DNA from 2 places in the Streptomyces sp. NPDC005181 genome. Region 2 is predicted to be linked to the other one. Evidence: riboswitches for the same ligand, from Rfam matches in the RefSeq annotation. Region 2 holds a riboswitch; the other holds the start of a gene.
The links. A riboswitch is a leader RNA that binds a small molecule or an ion and turns the genes downstream of it on or off. The one in region 2 is predicted to bind thiamine pyrophosphate.
Positions count from the first base shown of each region.

Region 1: it holds a riboswitch for thiamine pyrophosphate, as region 2 does, so the genes downstream of both, ABZV38_RS34185 (cytosine permease) here and thiO (glycine oxidase ThiO) in region 2, are expected to answer to the same signal.

Region 1 covers NZ_JBEXID010000096.1:15,616-22,607, forward strand. Annotated here, with positions in the region: gene ABZV38_RS34155 (AMP-binding protein) at 1-215, opposite strand, end outside; gene ABZV38_RS34160 (helix-turn-helix domain-containing protein) at 294-884, shown strand; gene ABZV38_RS34165 (hypothetical protein) at 1,199-1,798, shown strand; gene ABZV38_RS34170 (DUF5987 family protein) at 1,795-2,514, shown strand; gene ABZV38_RS34175 (GMC family oxidoreductase) at 2,511-4,106, shown strand; gene ABZV38_RS34180 (hypothetical protein) at 4,119-5,057, shown strand; TPP riboswitch at 5,118-5,212, shown strand; gene ABZV38_RS34185 (cytosine permease) at 5,204-6,610, shown strand; gene thiM (hydroxyethylthiazole kinase) at 6,685-6,992, shown strand, end outside.
Region 2 covers NZ_JBEXID010000007.1:153,635-160,626, forward strand. Annotated here, with positions in the region: gene metF (methylenetetrahydrofolate reductase [NAD(P)H]) at 1-511, opposite strand, end outside; gene thiE (thiamine phosphate synthase) at 647-1,300, opposite strand; gene ABZV38_RS07605 (Rv2175c family DNA-binding protein) at 1,458-1,823, opposite strand; gene ABZV38_RS07610 (FAD-dependent oxidoreductase) at 1,928-3,187, opposite strand; gene ABZV38_RS07615 (hypothetical protein) at 3,216-3,557, opposite strand; TPP riboswitch at 3,609-3,721, shown strand; gene thiO (glycine oxidase ThiO) at 3,719-4,939, shown strand; gene thiS (sulfur carrier protein ThiS) at 4,936-5,154, shown strand; gene ABZV38_RS07630 (thiazole synthase) at 5,157-5,951, shown strand; gene pknB (Stk1 family PASTA domain-containing Ser/Thr kinase) at 5,998-6,992, shown strand, end outside.

The sequences.
Region 1 (6,992 bases), on a different contig from region 2:
AGGCAGGCGAAGTCGACGGAGATGGACCACAGCCCGTTGCCGAGGAGCAGCCCGACCCGGTCGCCGCGGCCGACGCCCAGTCCTGCGAGGACGTGGGCCAGGCGGTTGGCAGCCTCGTCGACCTCCGCATAGGTGAGGGAACGGTTTTCGAAATGCACGGCGGTACGTCCTGCGAAACGCGCGGCACCGCGGCGAACCAGGTCTACGGCAAGCATGCGCCGGACGATAGACCCGCCATATACAGTCCGTCCAGACTGTTTGTTGGTTCCCAGTCGTGTCGTACGCTCACTGCCATGCCCGCTCCACGCCGCACCCAGCAGCAACGCCGGGAGGAGACCCGGCAGCGACTCCTCGATGCCACGATCGACTGTCTGGTCGACCACGGTTTCGCGGGCACCACGACCCAGCGGGTGCAGGAGCGGGCGGGCGTCTCCCGCGGCGCGCTGCTGCATCACTTCGCCTCGAAGGCCGATCTGCTGGCGGCCGCCACCCACCATGTCGCCGAGCTGCGTCTCGCGCACATCCGTACCGAGACGGACGGCGGCGCACCGAACCGCGAGAAGGGGCTTGCCCTGCTGCGCACGGCGATGTCGGGCCCGCACTGCCTCGCGGGGCTGGAGCTGTGGCTGGCGGCCCGCACCGACGCGGATCTCAGGGCGGCGCTGCTGCCGGCCGAGCGGGAAGTGGGCGCGGCCCAGCGTGCGGTGATGGCCGATATCTTCGGCCCGGAGACGGCGGCGCGCGAGGACTTCGCCCTGCTCTGCGAATCACTGCTGGTCCTGCACCGCGGTCTCGCGCTCACCAGCGTGCTGCGCGAGGACCCGACGTTCGACGACGAGCTGCTGCGGCTGTGGACGGAACGGTTTCTGGGGGCTCAGCCCTGAGGCTGCGACCCCCGCAGATCATGGACGTACCAGTTGAACAAGGTGCCGTCCGCTTCCGCGACCTGCTTGAGGCAGGTGAAGCCGGCCCTCCGCGCGACCGCCACCGACGCCCGTTCTCCGGGTCCGCCTTGATCACTTCCTGGGTCGCTCCGGCGGCCGCCGCATATCCGCGGACCAGGGCAACGGCGCGCGTCGCACGTCCTCACCTTCGTCCCATACCTTGCGCCGACAGCGTGCAGCATTCAAGATGCTGACTGCATGTGACCGCCGGTAACCATCGCCCATCAGGGCTGGGACGTGAAGAAGGTCCTGCTGTGCCCGTACTCCGCCGTACGACGAACGCCCTCGGTGCCCTGTCCGCAGGTGTCCGACTCGCCGCCTTCGGCGCAGTGGTGGCGGCAGCCGCCGCCCTGCTCCCCGCCGCTTCCGCCTCGGCCGCAGAACCAGGCGTCGGCGGTTACACCGACCCTTCGTACGCCCCCGCGTGTACCTTCCACCGCTACGGCGAGGGCGAGACGCCGCCACTCTCCCTGTTCGGCGCCGACCCGCTGTGCGTGGAGTACGCCAAGCGGGACATCACCGTGACCAACGGCGGCGCGGCGCGCTTTCTGCTGGCCGAGCCGGCGCGCTTCGCGATCGCCGTACCGGCCTGCCGTTACTGGCAGTTGGACCACTGGAGCGTGCAGGCCACGGCCGGCGGAACCGAACTGGTCGGCTGGGACGGCAGTTACTGGTTCGACAAGGCGGAGGGCAGCGCCGCGGCGAAGGTACGCAACATCACCGTTGCCGGGCACCCCGCGCAGGCCGAGGACGCCGCGAAGGTGATCCGGCCGTACGACGCGCTGCTCGCCGACGCACTCGTGCGTGACGCCGCAGGTGTGAGGGTGCGACTGCCGGTGAGCGCACTGTGTTGAGCGAACCACCCGCACGTCCCACTCGGCGCCGGCTGCTCGTCGGGCTGACCGCCGCCGTCGCCGCCCTGCGGGCAGGGGAGCTGACCGCCGAAGCCGCGCCTTCGGCGCGTCCTGTCCCCGAGCCGGTCCCGGTGGATCGGGCGGGGCTGCTGCCCGCTTCCCTGGCGCTGCCCGACCCGACGACCGCCACGCTGGAGGCGTTCGCGGACACCATGGTCCCGGGCGAGAAGCGGTACGGCGGCGACGCGGCGATCGCCGGGGCGGCCCCCGGTCCCGGCGCCGTGCAGGCGGGGGCCGTCGAGCTGCTCAACCTTCCCGACCTCGGCGTCGGCGTACTGCTGCCCGAGCTGGCGCTGCTCGTCAACACCCGCGCCCTCGCCTATGCGGCCACCCACGGCCGGATCCTGCTGCGCACTCAACCTCCCTTCGTCGCCCTCCGGTTCACCGACCGCACCGCGCTCGCCGGAGAGCTGCTCACGCCCGGCGCCCCGGACCGGCAGCTGTATGTGCTGCTCGCACTCTTCGCCGCCGCGGCCTTCGACACCGCGGCCCATCTGCACACCGCCGTAGCCATCCGGCAACGCCACCCGGGCCTGGCCTGGATCGGCTTCCCGGCGCCCGACGCCGACGGACTGTGGCGCTTCCCCGACTACTCGTACGGCAGAAGGCTCGCCTCCGAGCACCCGCTCACCACCCCCGGAGGGCACCCCGCATGAGCGCCACCGAACGCACCGACGTGCTGGTCATCGGCAGTGGCTTCGGGGGCGCCATCCCCGCCTACCATCTGGCCGCGGGTGGCGCCAAGGTGGTGATCCTGGAACGTGGACCGCACCTCACCGCCCCCGACTTCACCCATGACCTGCGCCTGGGCAGCTACACCCGGATCGTCGACCTCGTGCAGGGCGACGGCATCACGGTCGTCGCCGGGAACTGCGTCGGCGGGTCCAGCGTGGTCTACTTCGCCGCTTCACTGCGGGCTCCGGGCTTCGTCTTCGATCGCCGCGGCAGTCTTGGCCATCGCCTGTGGCCTTCGACCCTGACGCGCGCGGCACTCGACCCGTGGTACGACCGGGTCGAGGAGGCTCTGCCCGTCGCCGAGCAGAGCTGGGACCAAGTCCCTTACCCCGGAGGGCTGTTCGCTGCGGCGTGCGCCCGTGCGGGCCGCACCTGCAATCCTGTGCCCGTCGCCGTCGACCTGGCCCGCTGCACCAACTGCAATTGGATGCTGGGCGGCTGTCACTTCGACGCCAAGCGCTCCATGCTGCTGAACTACCTCCCCGCTGCGACGGCGCACGGCGCCGAGATCCGCCCACTCCACGAGGCACAGACGATCGCGCCTGCCATCACACCCGGTTACCGCTACCGCGTCTCGTACACGCAGCTCGATGCCGGCGACTACCGGCTGCCGGTCGGCGTGGGCACGATCGAGGCCAAGACCGTGGTGCTGGCCGCAGGCGCTCTGGCCACCCCGGTGCTGCTGCAGCGCTCGGCTCCCCTGCTCGGCGGTGTCCCGCAAGCCGTCGGGCGCTACTTCTCGGGCAACGGCGACCGCGTGTCCATCGCCGACGTCGACGAAGGCAAGGTGCGCGACCTGCTCGGTCTCGAGCGCGCCCCGGGCATCCCGTACCAGGGCTTCCCCATCGGGAAGCCCATCGGCTCCATGTCGTACGACCGGCTCGACCCGGCAACGGCGGAGTTCACCCGTTTCTCCCTTCAGCAGATCTACTTCCCCGGCATCACCGACCTGCTGGCCCAGGCCACTGACGCCCCGGCGACGAGCTGGTTCGGCGTCCGCAAGAAGGAGATGCGGGCACGCTGGCCGTCGTGGCTCTCCGTGCTCGCCATGACCGAGGACGACAACGAGGGCGTCTTCGGCCCGCCGCCGCCCACCGGAAGCTCGACGCGCGTGGCCACATCGCTCTGCCTGTCCACGCTCTCGTACCGGCCGACAGCGAACACCCTGCGCGGCTGGGCCGCCGCGGATGCCGAGGCCCGCGCGGTGCTGGAGCGCGACGGTCTTGCGCGGGTGCGGCCCTGGAGCGAGAACCCCGCCGGGTCCGTGAGCGCGCACCCCCTCGCCTCCTGCCGGATGGGTGACGACCCCGCCACCTCGGCACTCGACGAACGCGGCGAACTGCGAGGCCATCCCGGCCTGTTCGTCACCGACGGCTCGGCAGTGCCGACCTCGCTCTGTGTCAACCCCTCACTGACGATCGCGGCGCTGGCCGAACGGGCCTGTCCCGGCATCGTGGAGAGCACCGCCGAGGCAGGCGTGCGCGCACGGTACGGGGCCCCCGCGCCCCGGTGAAAGGAAACCCTCGTGAACTCGCTCTACCCGCCGCGGATGACCGGCCGTCCAGGGCGGCTCGAAGTCTGGTACGCGACGTTGACCGATCCCCGTACCGGTACCGGCGTGTGGATCCACCACGAAGTGGTGGCACCCAAGCACGACGGCCCGGCCCGGGCGCATGGCTGGATATCAGTCTTCCCACCGGACGGACCGCCGTTCACCGAGCGGTTCGGGGTCCCGGACTCTCCACCGCCTCAGGGCGAGGCGTACTTCGAGGTGCCGGGGGTGCGGGCAACGCCCCGGCTTCTGGAAGGCACCGCGGGCGCGATCACCTGGCGCCTGACGGTCACCGGGGGCGGAGAGCCCCTCTACACGTTTCCGCGCTGGTCCTGGCAGCGTGAACTGCTGCCCGCCGCCCAGATCGTGCCTGCCCCCGACGCCCTTTTCGACGGGGAACTCGTCGTCGGGGAGCGGCGGTTCACGCTCTCCGGCGCGGTGGGAGGCGTGGCCCGGATCGCCGGGCACGGCAATGCCCAGCGATGGGCGTGGCTCCATGCGGGCCTCGGCGACGGGGACGTACTGGAAGTGGTGGCCGCCGTCGCCCGCCGTCCCACGATGCGGTGGCTACCACCGCTGCCCATGCTTCAGCTGCGGATCGGCGGCACCGACTGGCCGCGCGACCCGTTGCTGACCGCGCCACTGCTGCGCGCACGGATCGGGCTGCCCGACTGGTCGGTCAGCGGTGGCACCGCGCGGCGCAGGGTACGGATCGATGTGACCCAGGACCCGGCCGACTGCGTGTCGCTCTCCTACACCGACCCCGACGGAGCGACCGCCACGTGCACCAACACGGAGCGCGCCACCGTCGACGTAATCGTCGAACGCCGCACCGGGCTGCACCGCTTCGAGGTGGAACACCGCTGGCATCTGGATCGCACGGGGCACGCGGAGGGGGGAACGCGGCCGTGAGCGCGTTGCCACGCGGTCCTTCGTTCAGGTGTTCAACGGGATCGGGTTAGTCTGTCCGTCGTACCGGACACGGGGTGCCCTACCCGAGGGCTGAGATCACACCCGTCGAACCTGAACCAGTTCGTACTGGCGGAGGGATGTCTTCCATGCCTGTGACGCATGTTTCCGGCGGTCTGCCCGCCGACAGCCGGCAGACCGTCTTCGACGGGCGGATGCCAGCAGCCCCCGGCGACCTCAGCGTCGAGACACACGGCATCGAGCCGGTCCCCGAGAGCAACCGCTACGGCGGTCCCGGGCGCCTGTTCACCGTGTGGTTCGCTCCCAATCTGACCATGACCGGCGTGTTCACCGGCACCGTCGGCATCGCCCTCGGCCTGGACTTCGCCACCGCGCTCGCCGCCGTCGTGCTGGGCACCGTGCTCGGCGCGGTGCCCACCGCCTACCTGGGCACCTGGGGGAGCCAGACCGGTGCCGGGCAACTGCCGCTGGCCCGGCTCGCCTTCGGCCGGGCCGTGACGGTACCCGGCATTCTGCAGTGGCTGTCGTCGGTCGCCTGGGATGCGCTGATCGGGCTGTTCGGCGGGGACGCGCTCGCGCGGCTGTGCGGCTGGCCGTTCTGGCTCGGCGTGCTGGCCATGATGCTGGCCCAAGGCGCCCTCGGCGTTCTGGGCTACGAGGCCATCCACCGGCTCCAGATCGTCATGACCTTCGTGCTCGCCGCCGCGTTCGCGCTGATCGCCTGGCGGCTGCTCGACGGTGTCCATCCGGTCGGCACCGGCACCGCGCACGGCGCCGACCAGGCCGGCGCGTTCGTCCTGACCAGCACCATCGCGCTGAGTCTGACCCTGTCCTGGGCTCCGTACGCCAGCGACTTCAGCCGCTATCTGCCACGCACCACCTCGCGCCCGCGCATGTTCTGCTTCACCCTGCTCGGCCTTGTGGTGTCCTTCGTGGCCGTCCAGGCCCTCGGGTTGTTGGGCGCGTCCGTGCTGACCGACCAGACCGCCGCAGGTGTGGACACGCTGCTGGGCGGTGGGGTGCTGGGCGCGTTCGGGCTGCTCGCCGTGGCGCTGGCGGCACTCTGCAGCAACGCCATGAACGACTACAGCGGTTCCCTGGCTCTGCAGACCGTCGGTGTGCGCCTTCCGCGCCCGGTGGCCGCCGCCCTCGCCGCCGTGCTCGGCTTCCCCCTGGTGCTGTGGATGCACGCGGCCGACACCACGGCCCGCTTCCAGAACGTGCTGCTGTTCGTCGGCTACTGGATTCCCGGTTTCGTGGCGATCGTCATCGTCGACTGGATCGCACGGGCCCGGGCACGGGGCGGCGCCGCGATGGACCTCGCCGCCGAGACCGCCCGCCCGCAGTCCGGATGGCTCCCGTTGTCGGCATTCGCCGTCGCCTTCGCCGCGGCTGTGCCGTTCATGGACACCAGCCTGTACGTGGGCCCGGTGGCGGCCGCCCTGCATGGCGCCGACCTCTCGTACTACGTGGCGTTCCTCGTGGCGCTCGCCGTCTACGCGCCGCTGCGGCTGCGCCACCGTCCACAGGACTGACCTGCCGTCGGCCGCCGGACCCCCGACGTCCCTCGGCGCCCGAACGACATTCCCACCCCACGGAGCGATATCTCATGCCCGCGACATCCACCGATCACACCGCCTTCGCCCCGCAAGCCCTCGCACGCGTGCGGGCGGACTCCCCGCTGGTTCAGTGCCTGACCAACTCGGTGGTCACGGGCTTCACCGCCAACGTCCTGCTGGCGCTCGGCGCCTCACCGGCCATGGTCGACATTCCGGTGGAGGCCGGCCCGTTCGCCCGGATCGCCTCCGGCGTCCTGATCAATCTCGGCACCCCGCACGCGGAGCAGCGCTCCGCCATGGTCGAGGCCGCGCGTGCGGCGGCTTCGGCCGGTACGCCGTGGGTCCTCGACCCGGTGGC
Region 2 (6,992 bases):
AGTCGGTCGAGCGCGGATGCATCTCGGGAAATGCCGCGACGCCCACGCAGAAATCGCCGGACTCCTTGATGAGCCGGACGAGATCGGCCGCGTACTGCACGCCCTCCGGGTGCTCGACCCATTCGCCCATCGGGTCGCCCGGCGGGTCGCCGCGCACGGCGAGGATGTTCCTGATCCCGGCGTCGGCGTACTGCCCGATCATGTTGCGCAGTTCGGCGACGGAGTGATTGACGGCCGTGAGGTGCGCGACCGGGGTGAGGGTGGAGTCGGCAGCGATCTGCTGGGTGGCTCTGACCGTCCCGGCCCGGGTGGAACCGCCGGCCCCGTACGTCACGGAGACGAAGCTCGGGCCCACCGCTTCGACCCGGCGCAGCGCATTCCAGAGATTGCGCTCGCCCTTCTCGGTCTTGGGCGCCCAGAACTCGAACGAATACGAAGTCTTGCCGGTCGCGAGCAGCTCACGCACCGTGCGTGCGTGATCCGTCCTGGTAGAGGGAGTGCCAAGGGCCATACTGCAGGTTAACCAGGGCTCGACGGTCCCCCAACCAGACCAGCGGCAATTGCCCGAATTGACTGGTGGTTTGTCCACCCATCGGACAGTCCCCTGACGTTCTTCGGATGATCTGTGATTTCCCTGACGCGCCTGTCAGCCGTCGGCGCGCGCCCTGATCCGCTTCGCCAGCTCTGCGGTGGCCGCCGCCGGGTCGTCGGCCTCGGTGATCACCCGTACGACGACGATCCTGCGCGCTCCCGCGTCCAGCACCTTGTCGAGGTTGCCGGCGTCGATCCCGCCGATGGCGAACCAGGGGCGCGGCTGGGCGAGTGAAGCGGCGTACCGCACGAGGTCGAGGCCGGGGGCGTGCCGGCCGGGCTTGGTCGGGGTGGGCCAGCAGGGTCCTGTGCAGAAGTAGTCCACGCCCGGCTCGGCGACGGCGGCGTCGACCTCGGACTCGGCGTGCGTGGAGCGGCCGATCACCACGTCGTCGCCGATGATGGCGCGGGCGGCGGGGACCGGCAGGTCTCCCTGGCCGAGGTGGAGCACATCGGACCCGATGGCGTGGGCGACATCGGCCCGGTCGTTCACGGCGAGGAGCTTGCCGTGGCGCCGGCAGGCATCGGCGAGAACCGCCAGGTGCTCGAGCTCCTCGGCCGCCTCCATGCCCTTGTCGCGCAGCTGGACGATGTCCACCCCGGAGGAGAGCACGGCGTCGAGGAAGGCGGGCAGGTCGCCCTGGCGCCTGCGGGCGTCCGTGCACAGGTAGAGCCGGGCGTCGGACAGCAGCTCACGAGGCGTGGGCATGATGCGGTTCCCCCTTGATACAGCTGTACGGAATACAGCGGCGGCACGACATGGTCGGGCTGGTACAGCGGTACGGCGTGATGCGGAGGTACGGGCCGGGCCGGGCCGTTCGGAACGGCCCGTACCCGTGCCCGTACCCCGCGTGCGGTTGTCCCGGTCAGACGGCGAGCGCCTGGGCGCGGCGCTTCACCTCCGTGCCGCGATTCTCGCTCAGCGCCTGCGCGGGGGTACCCGGCAGGGACGGGTCGGGGGTGAAGAGCCACTCCAGCATCTCTTCGTCGGTGTAGCCGTCGTCCCTCAGGAGCGTCAGGGTGCCGGAGAGGCCCTTGACCACCTTGTTGCCGTCGATGAAGGCAGCAGGCACCTGGAGCGTCCGGTTCTCACCACGTCGTACGGCGATCAGCTGGCCCTCCTTGACCAGCTGCCGCACGCGCGTCACCTCGACATCGAGCATTTCGGCGATGTCGGGAAGGTGGAGCCAGGCAGGGACGAGAGCATCGATCTTTGCGTCAATCTCGGTCACGGAGACAAGCGTGCCATCCCGGACCGACAGTCGGTACTCGGACCCGACCGGACGGGGGTCACCCCAGTGGCCGCAAGGGCTCCTGAAGTGCTGCGGGCGAGCCGCTACGGGGCATCGGCCCTGGCCGACTTCAGCGGTACGGCGGGGTCGGCCGCCCGCACCGGATCGAGCCGCGCCCCCGCCTCGATGAGTCTGCGCCCCTGGGCCAGGTCGCGCGGCCGGCCGACGGCGAGGACGGCGACCAGTGCGCCGTCCCGCAGCCAGCACACGGACCAGGCGGGTTCGGCCGGGTCGCCGCGCCAGAGCAGGGTGTCCGCGCCACCGTGATGGCCCGCGTACTGCACGAAGCGGTCGAACTGCTCGGACCAGAAGTACGGCACGGGGTCGTACGTCAGGGGGTGCGACGCCCTGTCCATGCCGGCGCCGATGATGTTGGCGGCGGCGGTCCGCGGCCCTTGGACGGCGTTGTCCCAGTGGTGGACGAGGAGCCGTGTGCCGTACCGCGCGGAGGGGAAGGACGCGCAGTCCCCGACCGCGTACACATCGGGCAGCGAGGTGCGCAGCGCTTCGTCGGCGGTCACCGATCCGTCCGGACCGAGGGCGATGCCGGAGCCGGCCAGCCAGTCGGTGGCGGGCCGGGCGCCGATCCCGACAACCACCGCTCCGGCGGCGAGCGTGCGGCCGTCGGCGAGGACCACGCTGCCGGGCTCGATGCGGGCCACCGGGGCGCCGGTCAGGAGTTCGGTGCCGCTCTGCGCGTACCAGCGGGCCATCGGGGCGGCGACCTCGGCGGGCAGGACACCCGCGAACGGCCGGTCGGCGGCCTCGACGACGGTGACCTCGCAGCCCGCGGCGCGGGCGGCGGTGGCGAATTCGGCGCCGATCCAGCCCGCGCCGACGACCACGACGGTGTGCTGCTGGTCGAGGACCGGCCGCAGCCGCGCGGCGTCGTCGAGGGTGCGCAGCAGATGGACGCCGGGCACCCCCTCGGAGCCGGGCAGCACCACCGGTTCGGCTCCGGAGGCGATGACCAGGACGTCGTACGGGACGGGGCCGGCCAGGGTGTCCAGTTCGTGCACGTCGGCCCGTACGCCGGTCACGTCTCGGCCCAGTTGCAGCTCGATGTCCAGCTCTTCGAAGTCGATGTCGAAGGCGGAGCCCTCGGCCGTGCCGAGCAGCACCGCCTTGGACAGCGGGGGGCGGTCGTACGGCTGGTGGGGTTCGGCGCCGATCAGGGTGACCGGGCCGGTGAAGCCCTGCTCCCGCAGGGCCACCGCGGTCTGCACGCCGGCCATGCCCGCACCGACGATGACGACGCGGCGCTCTGTCCGCCGGCCCGGCTGCTCTGTCTGCTGCTCGCTCACCTGTCCACCTTAAGCATTTGACGATCCGTCAGGTTGCAAGTTCCTCGACCACACTGGTCCCACTACCCTCCTGCGACTCCCACTCCCAGCGCTCCTCCAGCCGCACCCGGCCGTCCGCAAGACCGACGACGGTGGAGACGCAGTGCCCGGAGGAGGTCGTTCCGTCCCGCTTCAACTGGACGTACCGGAAGTCGAGTCGATCGCCGGTGCGGGTGCCGACGAGTTGGCCCCGGACCACATCCCCGCCCGCGTAATCGGCCCAGATCACCCCCTTCTCCTCGTGGTACGTGAAGCGGGTCCGGGTACCGACCTGACCCGGCGCCTGGTCGGCGACCGGCGAGAGGACGATTCCGTCGAGCGAACGGGCCACGGTGGCTGCTCCCTTACTGGGTCCGGGTGACGGGGTTTAGGGTGGCCAACGTAAAACACTCGCGGGAGCCCGGACGCACCGGGCTGAGAGGGAGGCTGGGCGGCCTCCGACCGTACGAACCTGATCCGGGTCATGCCGGCGAAGGGAGGGGCTGGACGCCCATGCATTCCTCCGGGAGCACCTCAGTAGACGGATCCGACGTCCTCGTCATCGGGGGCGGAATCATCGGTCTGGTGACCGCCTGGCGGGCGGCGCAGCGCGGCCTGCGCACCGCGGTCGTCGACCCCGAACCGGGCGGCGGGGCCGCCCAGGTCGCGGCCGGCATGCTCGCCGCCGTCACCGAACTCCACTACGGCGAGCAGCTGCTGCTCGGCCTCAATGTCGCCTCCGCCGCGCGCTACCCGGCCTTCGCGGCCGAGCTGGAGACGGCGAGCGGCCAGGACATCGGCTTCCGGGCCTGCGGCACCCTCGCGGTCGCCCTGGACTCCGACGACCGCGCCCATCTGCGGGAACTGCACGCGCTCCAGCACCGTTCGGGGCTGGAGTCGGAGTGGCTCACCGGCCGCGAGTGCCGCCGCCTGGAGCCGATGCTGGCGCCGGGTGTGCGCGGCGGTCTGCGGGTCGACGGCGACCACCAGGTCGACCCCCGTCGGCTGGCCGCTGCCCTGCTGACGGCCTGCGAGCGGGCGGGGGTGGTCTTCCACCGTGACTGGGCGGCACGCCTGGTGGTGGCACGGGACCGGGCCGCCGGGGCCGTGCTCGCAGCCGGTACGGAGCTCGCGGCGGACCAGATCGTGCTCGCCGCGGGCAGCCTCAGCGGGCGGCTCGCGGGACTGCCGGACGAGGTCGTGCCGCCCGTCCGGCCGGTGAAAGGGCAGGTGCTGCGGCTGACCGTGCCCGCCGCGTACGCGCCGTTCCTCACCCGGACCGTGCGGGCCGTGGTCCGCGGCAGCCATGTCTATCTCGTCCCGCGCAAGAACGGCGAGCTGGTCGTCGGCGCCACCAGCGAGGAAATGGGCTGGGACACCACGGTCACGGCGGGCGGGGTGTACGAGCTGCTGCGCGACGCCCACGAGCTGGTGCCCGGCATCACCGAACTGCCGCTCACCGAGACCCGGGCCGGCCTGCGCCCCGCGTCCCCCGACAACGCCCCGCTGCTCGGCCCCACCGCCCTGCCCGGTCTGCATCTCGCCACCGGCCACCACCGCAACGGGGTGCTGCTCACCCCCGTCACCGGTGACGCCATGGCCGAGCTGCTGACCACCGGCGAGCTGCCCGCCGTGGCCCACCCGTTCGCCCCCGGGCGGTTCGCGCCCGCCGCCGTACCGCCGCCCGCCGCGTCCCCCGACGCCGCCTCCGTACGTCAGGAGCAGCCCGCATGACCGACTTCGTCGCGCTCTCCGTGTCCGTGAACGGTGATCCCCGCTCGATCGCCGCCGGCACCACGCTGGAAGCCCTCGTCGCCACCCTCACCACGGCGCCCTCCGGCGTCGCGGCCGCCGTCAACGAGACCGTCGTCCCGCGCAGCCGGTGGTCCACCGCGACGCTCGCCGACGGCGACCGGATCGAAGTTCTCACCGCGGTCCAGGGAGGCTGACCATGTCCGACGATCTCTTCACCCTCGGCGACACCGTCTTCGGCTCCCGGCTGATCATGGGGACGGGCGGGGCACCCAGCCTCGACGTGCTGGAACGCTCACTGACCGCGTCCGGCACCGAGCTGACCACCGTCGCGATGCGCCGCCTCGATCCGACCGTGCAGGGTTCGGTGCTCTCCGTGCTGGAACGGCTCTCGATCCGCGTCCTGCCGAACACGGCGGGCTGCTTCACCGCGGGCGAGGCCGTACTGACCGCGCGGCTGGCCCGCGAGGCGCTGGGCGCCGACTGGATCAAGCTGGAGGTCGTGGCCGACGAGCGGACCCTGCTGCCCGACCCGATCGAGCTGCTGGACGCCGCGGAGACGCTGGTGGACGACGGCTTCACCGTCCTTCCGTACACCAATGACGACCCGGTGCTGGCCCGGAAGCTGGAGGACGTGGGATGTGCGGCGATCATGCCGCTCGGCTCCCCCATCGGCTCCGGTCTCGGCATCCGCAACCCGCACAACTTCCAGCTGATCGTCGAGCACGCCCGGGTACCGGTGATTCTCGACGCCGGCGCCGGGACCGCATCGGACGCGGCGCTCGCGATGGAGCTGGGGTGCGCGGCGGTGATGCTGGCGTCGGCGGTGACCCGGGCGCAGGAGCCCGAACTGATGGCGGCGGCGATGCGGCACGCGGTGGACGGCGGGCGGCTGGCGTACCGCGCGGGCCGGATCCCCCGGCGCCACTTCGCCGAGGCGTCGTCACCGATGGAGGGGCGGGCGGCACTGGACCCGGAGCGGCCCGCGTTCTGAGCACCCGTACGCCCGCGGTGCGCAGGGTGCCGTACGTGTGACGCGCATGTCCCTGTCACGGCTCGGCTGCAGTACGGCTCCGGGATCGCCCGGCCCGTCGGCCAGGTCCGCGGCGACTCGTAGACTCGCTTGCGTGGATACGACCCTCCAGGACCCTTCCCCAGCCTTCGGCCAGGGGGACCCCATCGTCGGGCAGCTGCTCGACGGCCGCTATCGCGTCGATGCCCGCATCGCCGTGGGCGGGATGGCCACGGTCTACCGGGCTGTGGACACCCGGCTCGACCGGGTGCTCGCCCTCAAGGTGATGCACCCGGCCCTCGCGACCGACGCCTCGTTCGTCGAGCGTTTCATCCGCGAGGCCAAGTCCGTGGCCCGGCTCGCGCACCCCAATGTGGTCGCGGTCTTCGACCAGGGCGCCCAGGGGGCGTACGTCTACCTGGCGATGGAGTACGTGGCGGGCTGCACGCTCCGCGACGTCCTGCGCGAGCGCGGCGCCCTGCAGCCGAGAGCCGCACTGGACATCCTGGAGCCGGTCCTCGCCGCGCTCGGCGCCGCACACCGGGCAGGCTTCGTGCACCGCGACATGAAGCCGGAGAACGTCCTCATAGGGGACGACGGCCGGGTGAAGGTCGCGGACTTCGGTCTCGTGCGGGCCGTGGGATCCGACACCAACACCACCGGAACCGTCCTCGGCACCGTCTCCTATCTCGCCCCCGAGCAGATCGAGCACGGCACGGCGGACACCCGCACCGATGTGTACGCCTGCGGTGTCGTGCTGTACGAGATGCTGACGGGCGCCAAGCCGCACACCGGTGACTCCCCCGCCCAGGTCATCTACCAGCACCTCAACGAGGACGTGCCGGCGCCGTCGGCCGTCGTCCCGGGGCTCGCGGCCGAGCTGGACGAACTGGTCGCGAGCGCCGCCGCCCGCAACCCCGAGGTCCGTCCGTTCGACGCCGTGGCTCTGCTCGCCGAGTCCCGCACCGCGCGCGCCGCGCTCACCGACGCCCAGCTGGACGCCGTACCGCCGCAGGCGCTCGC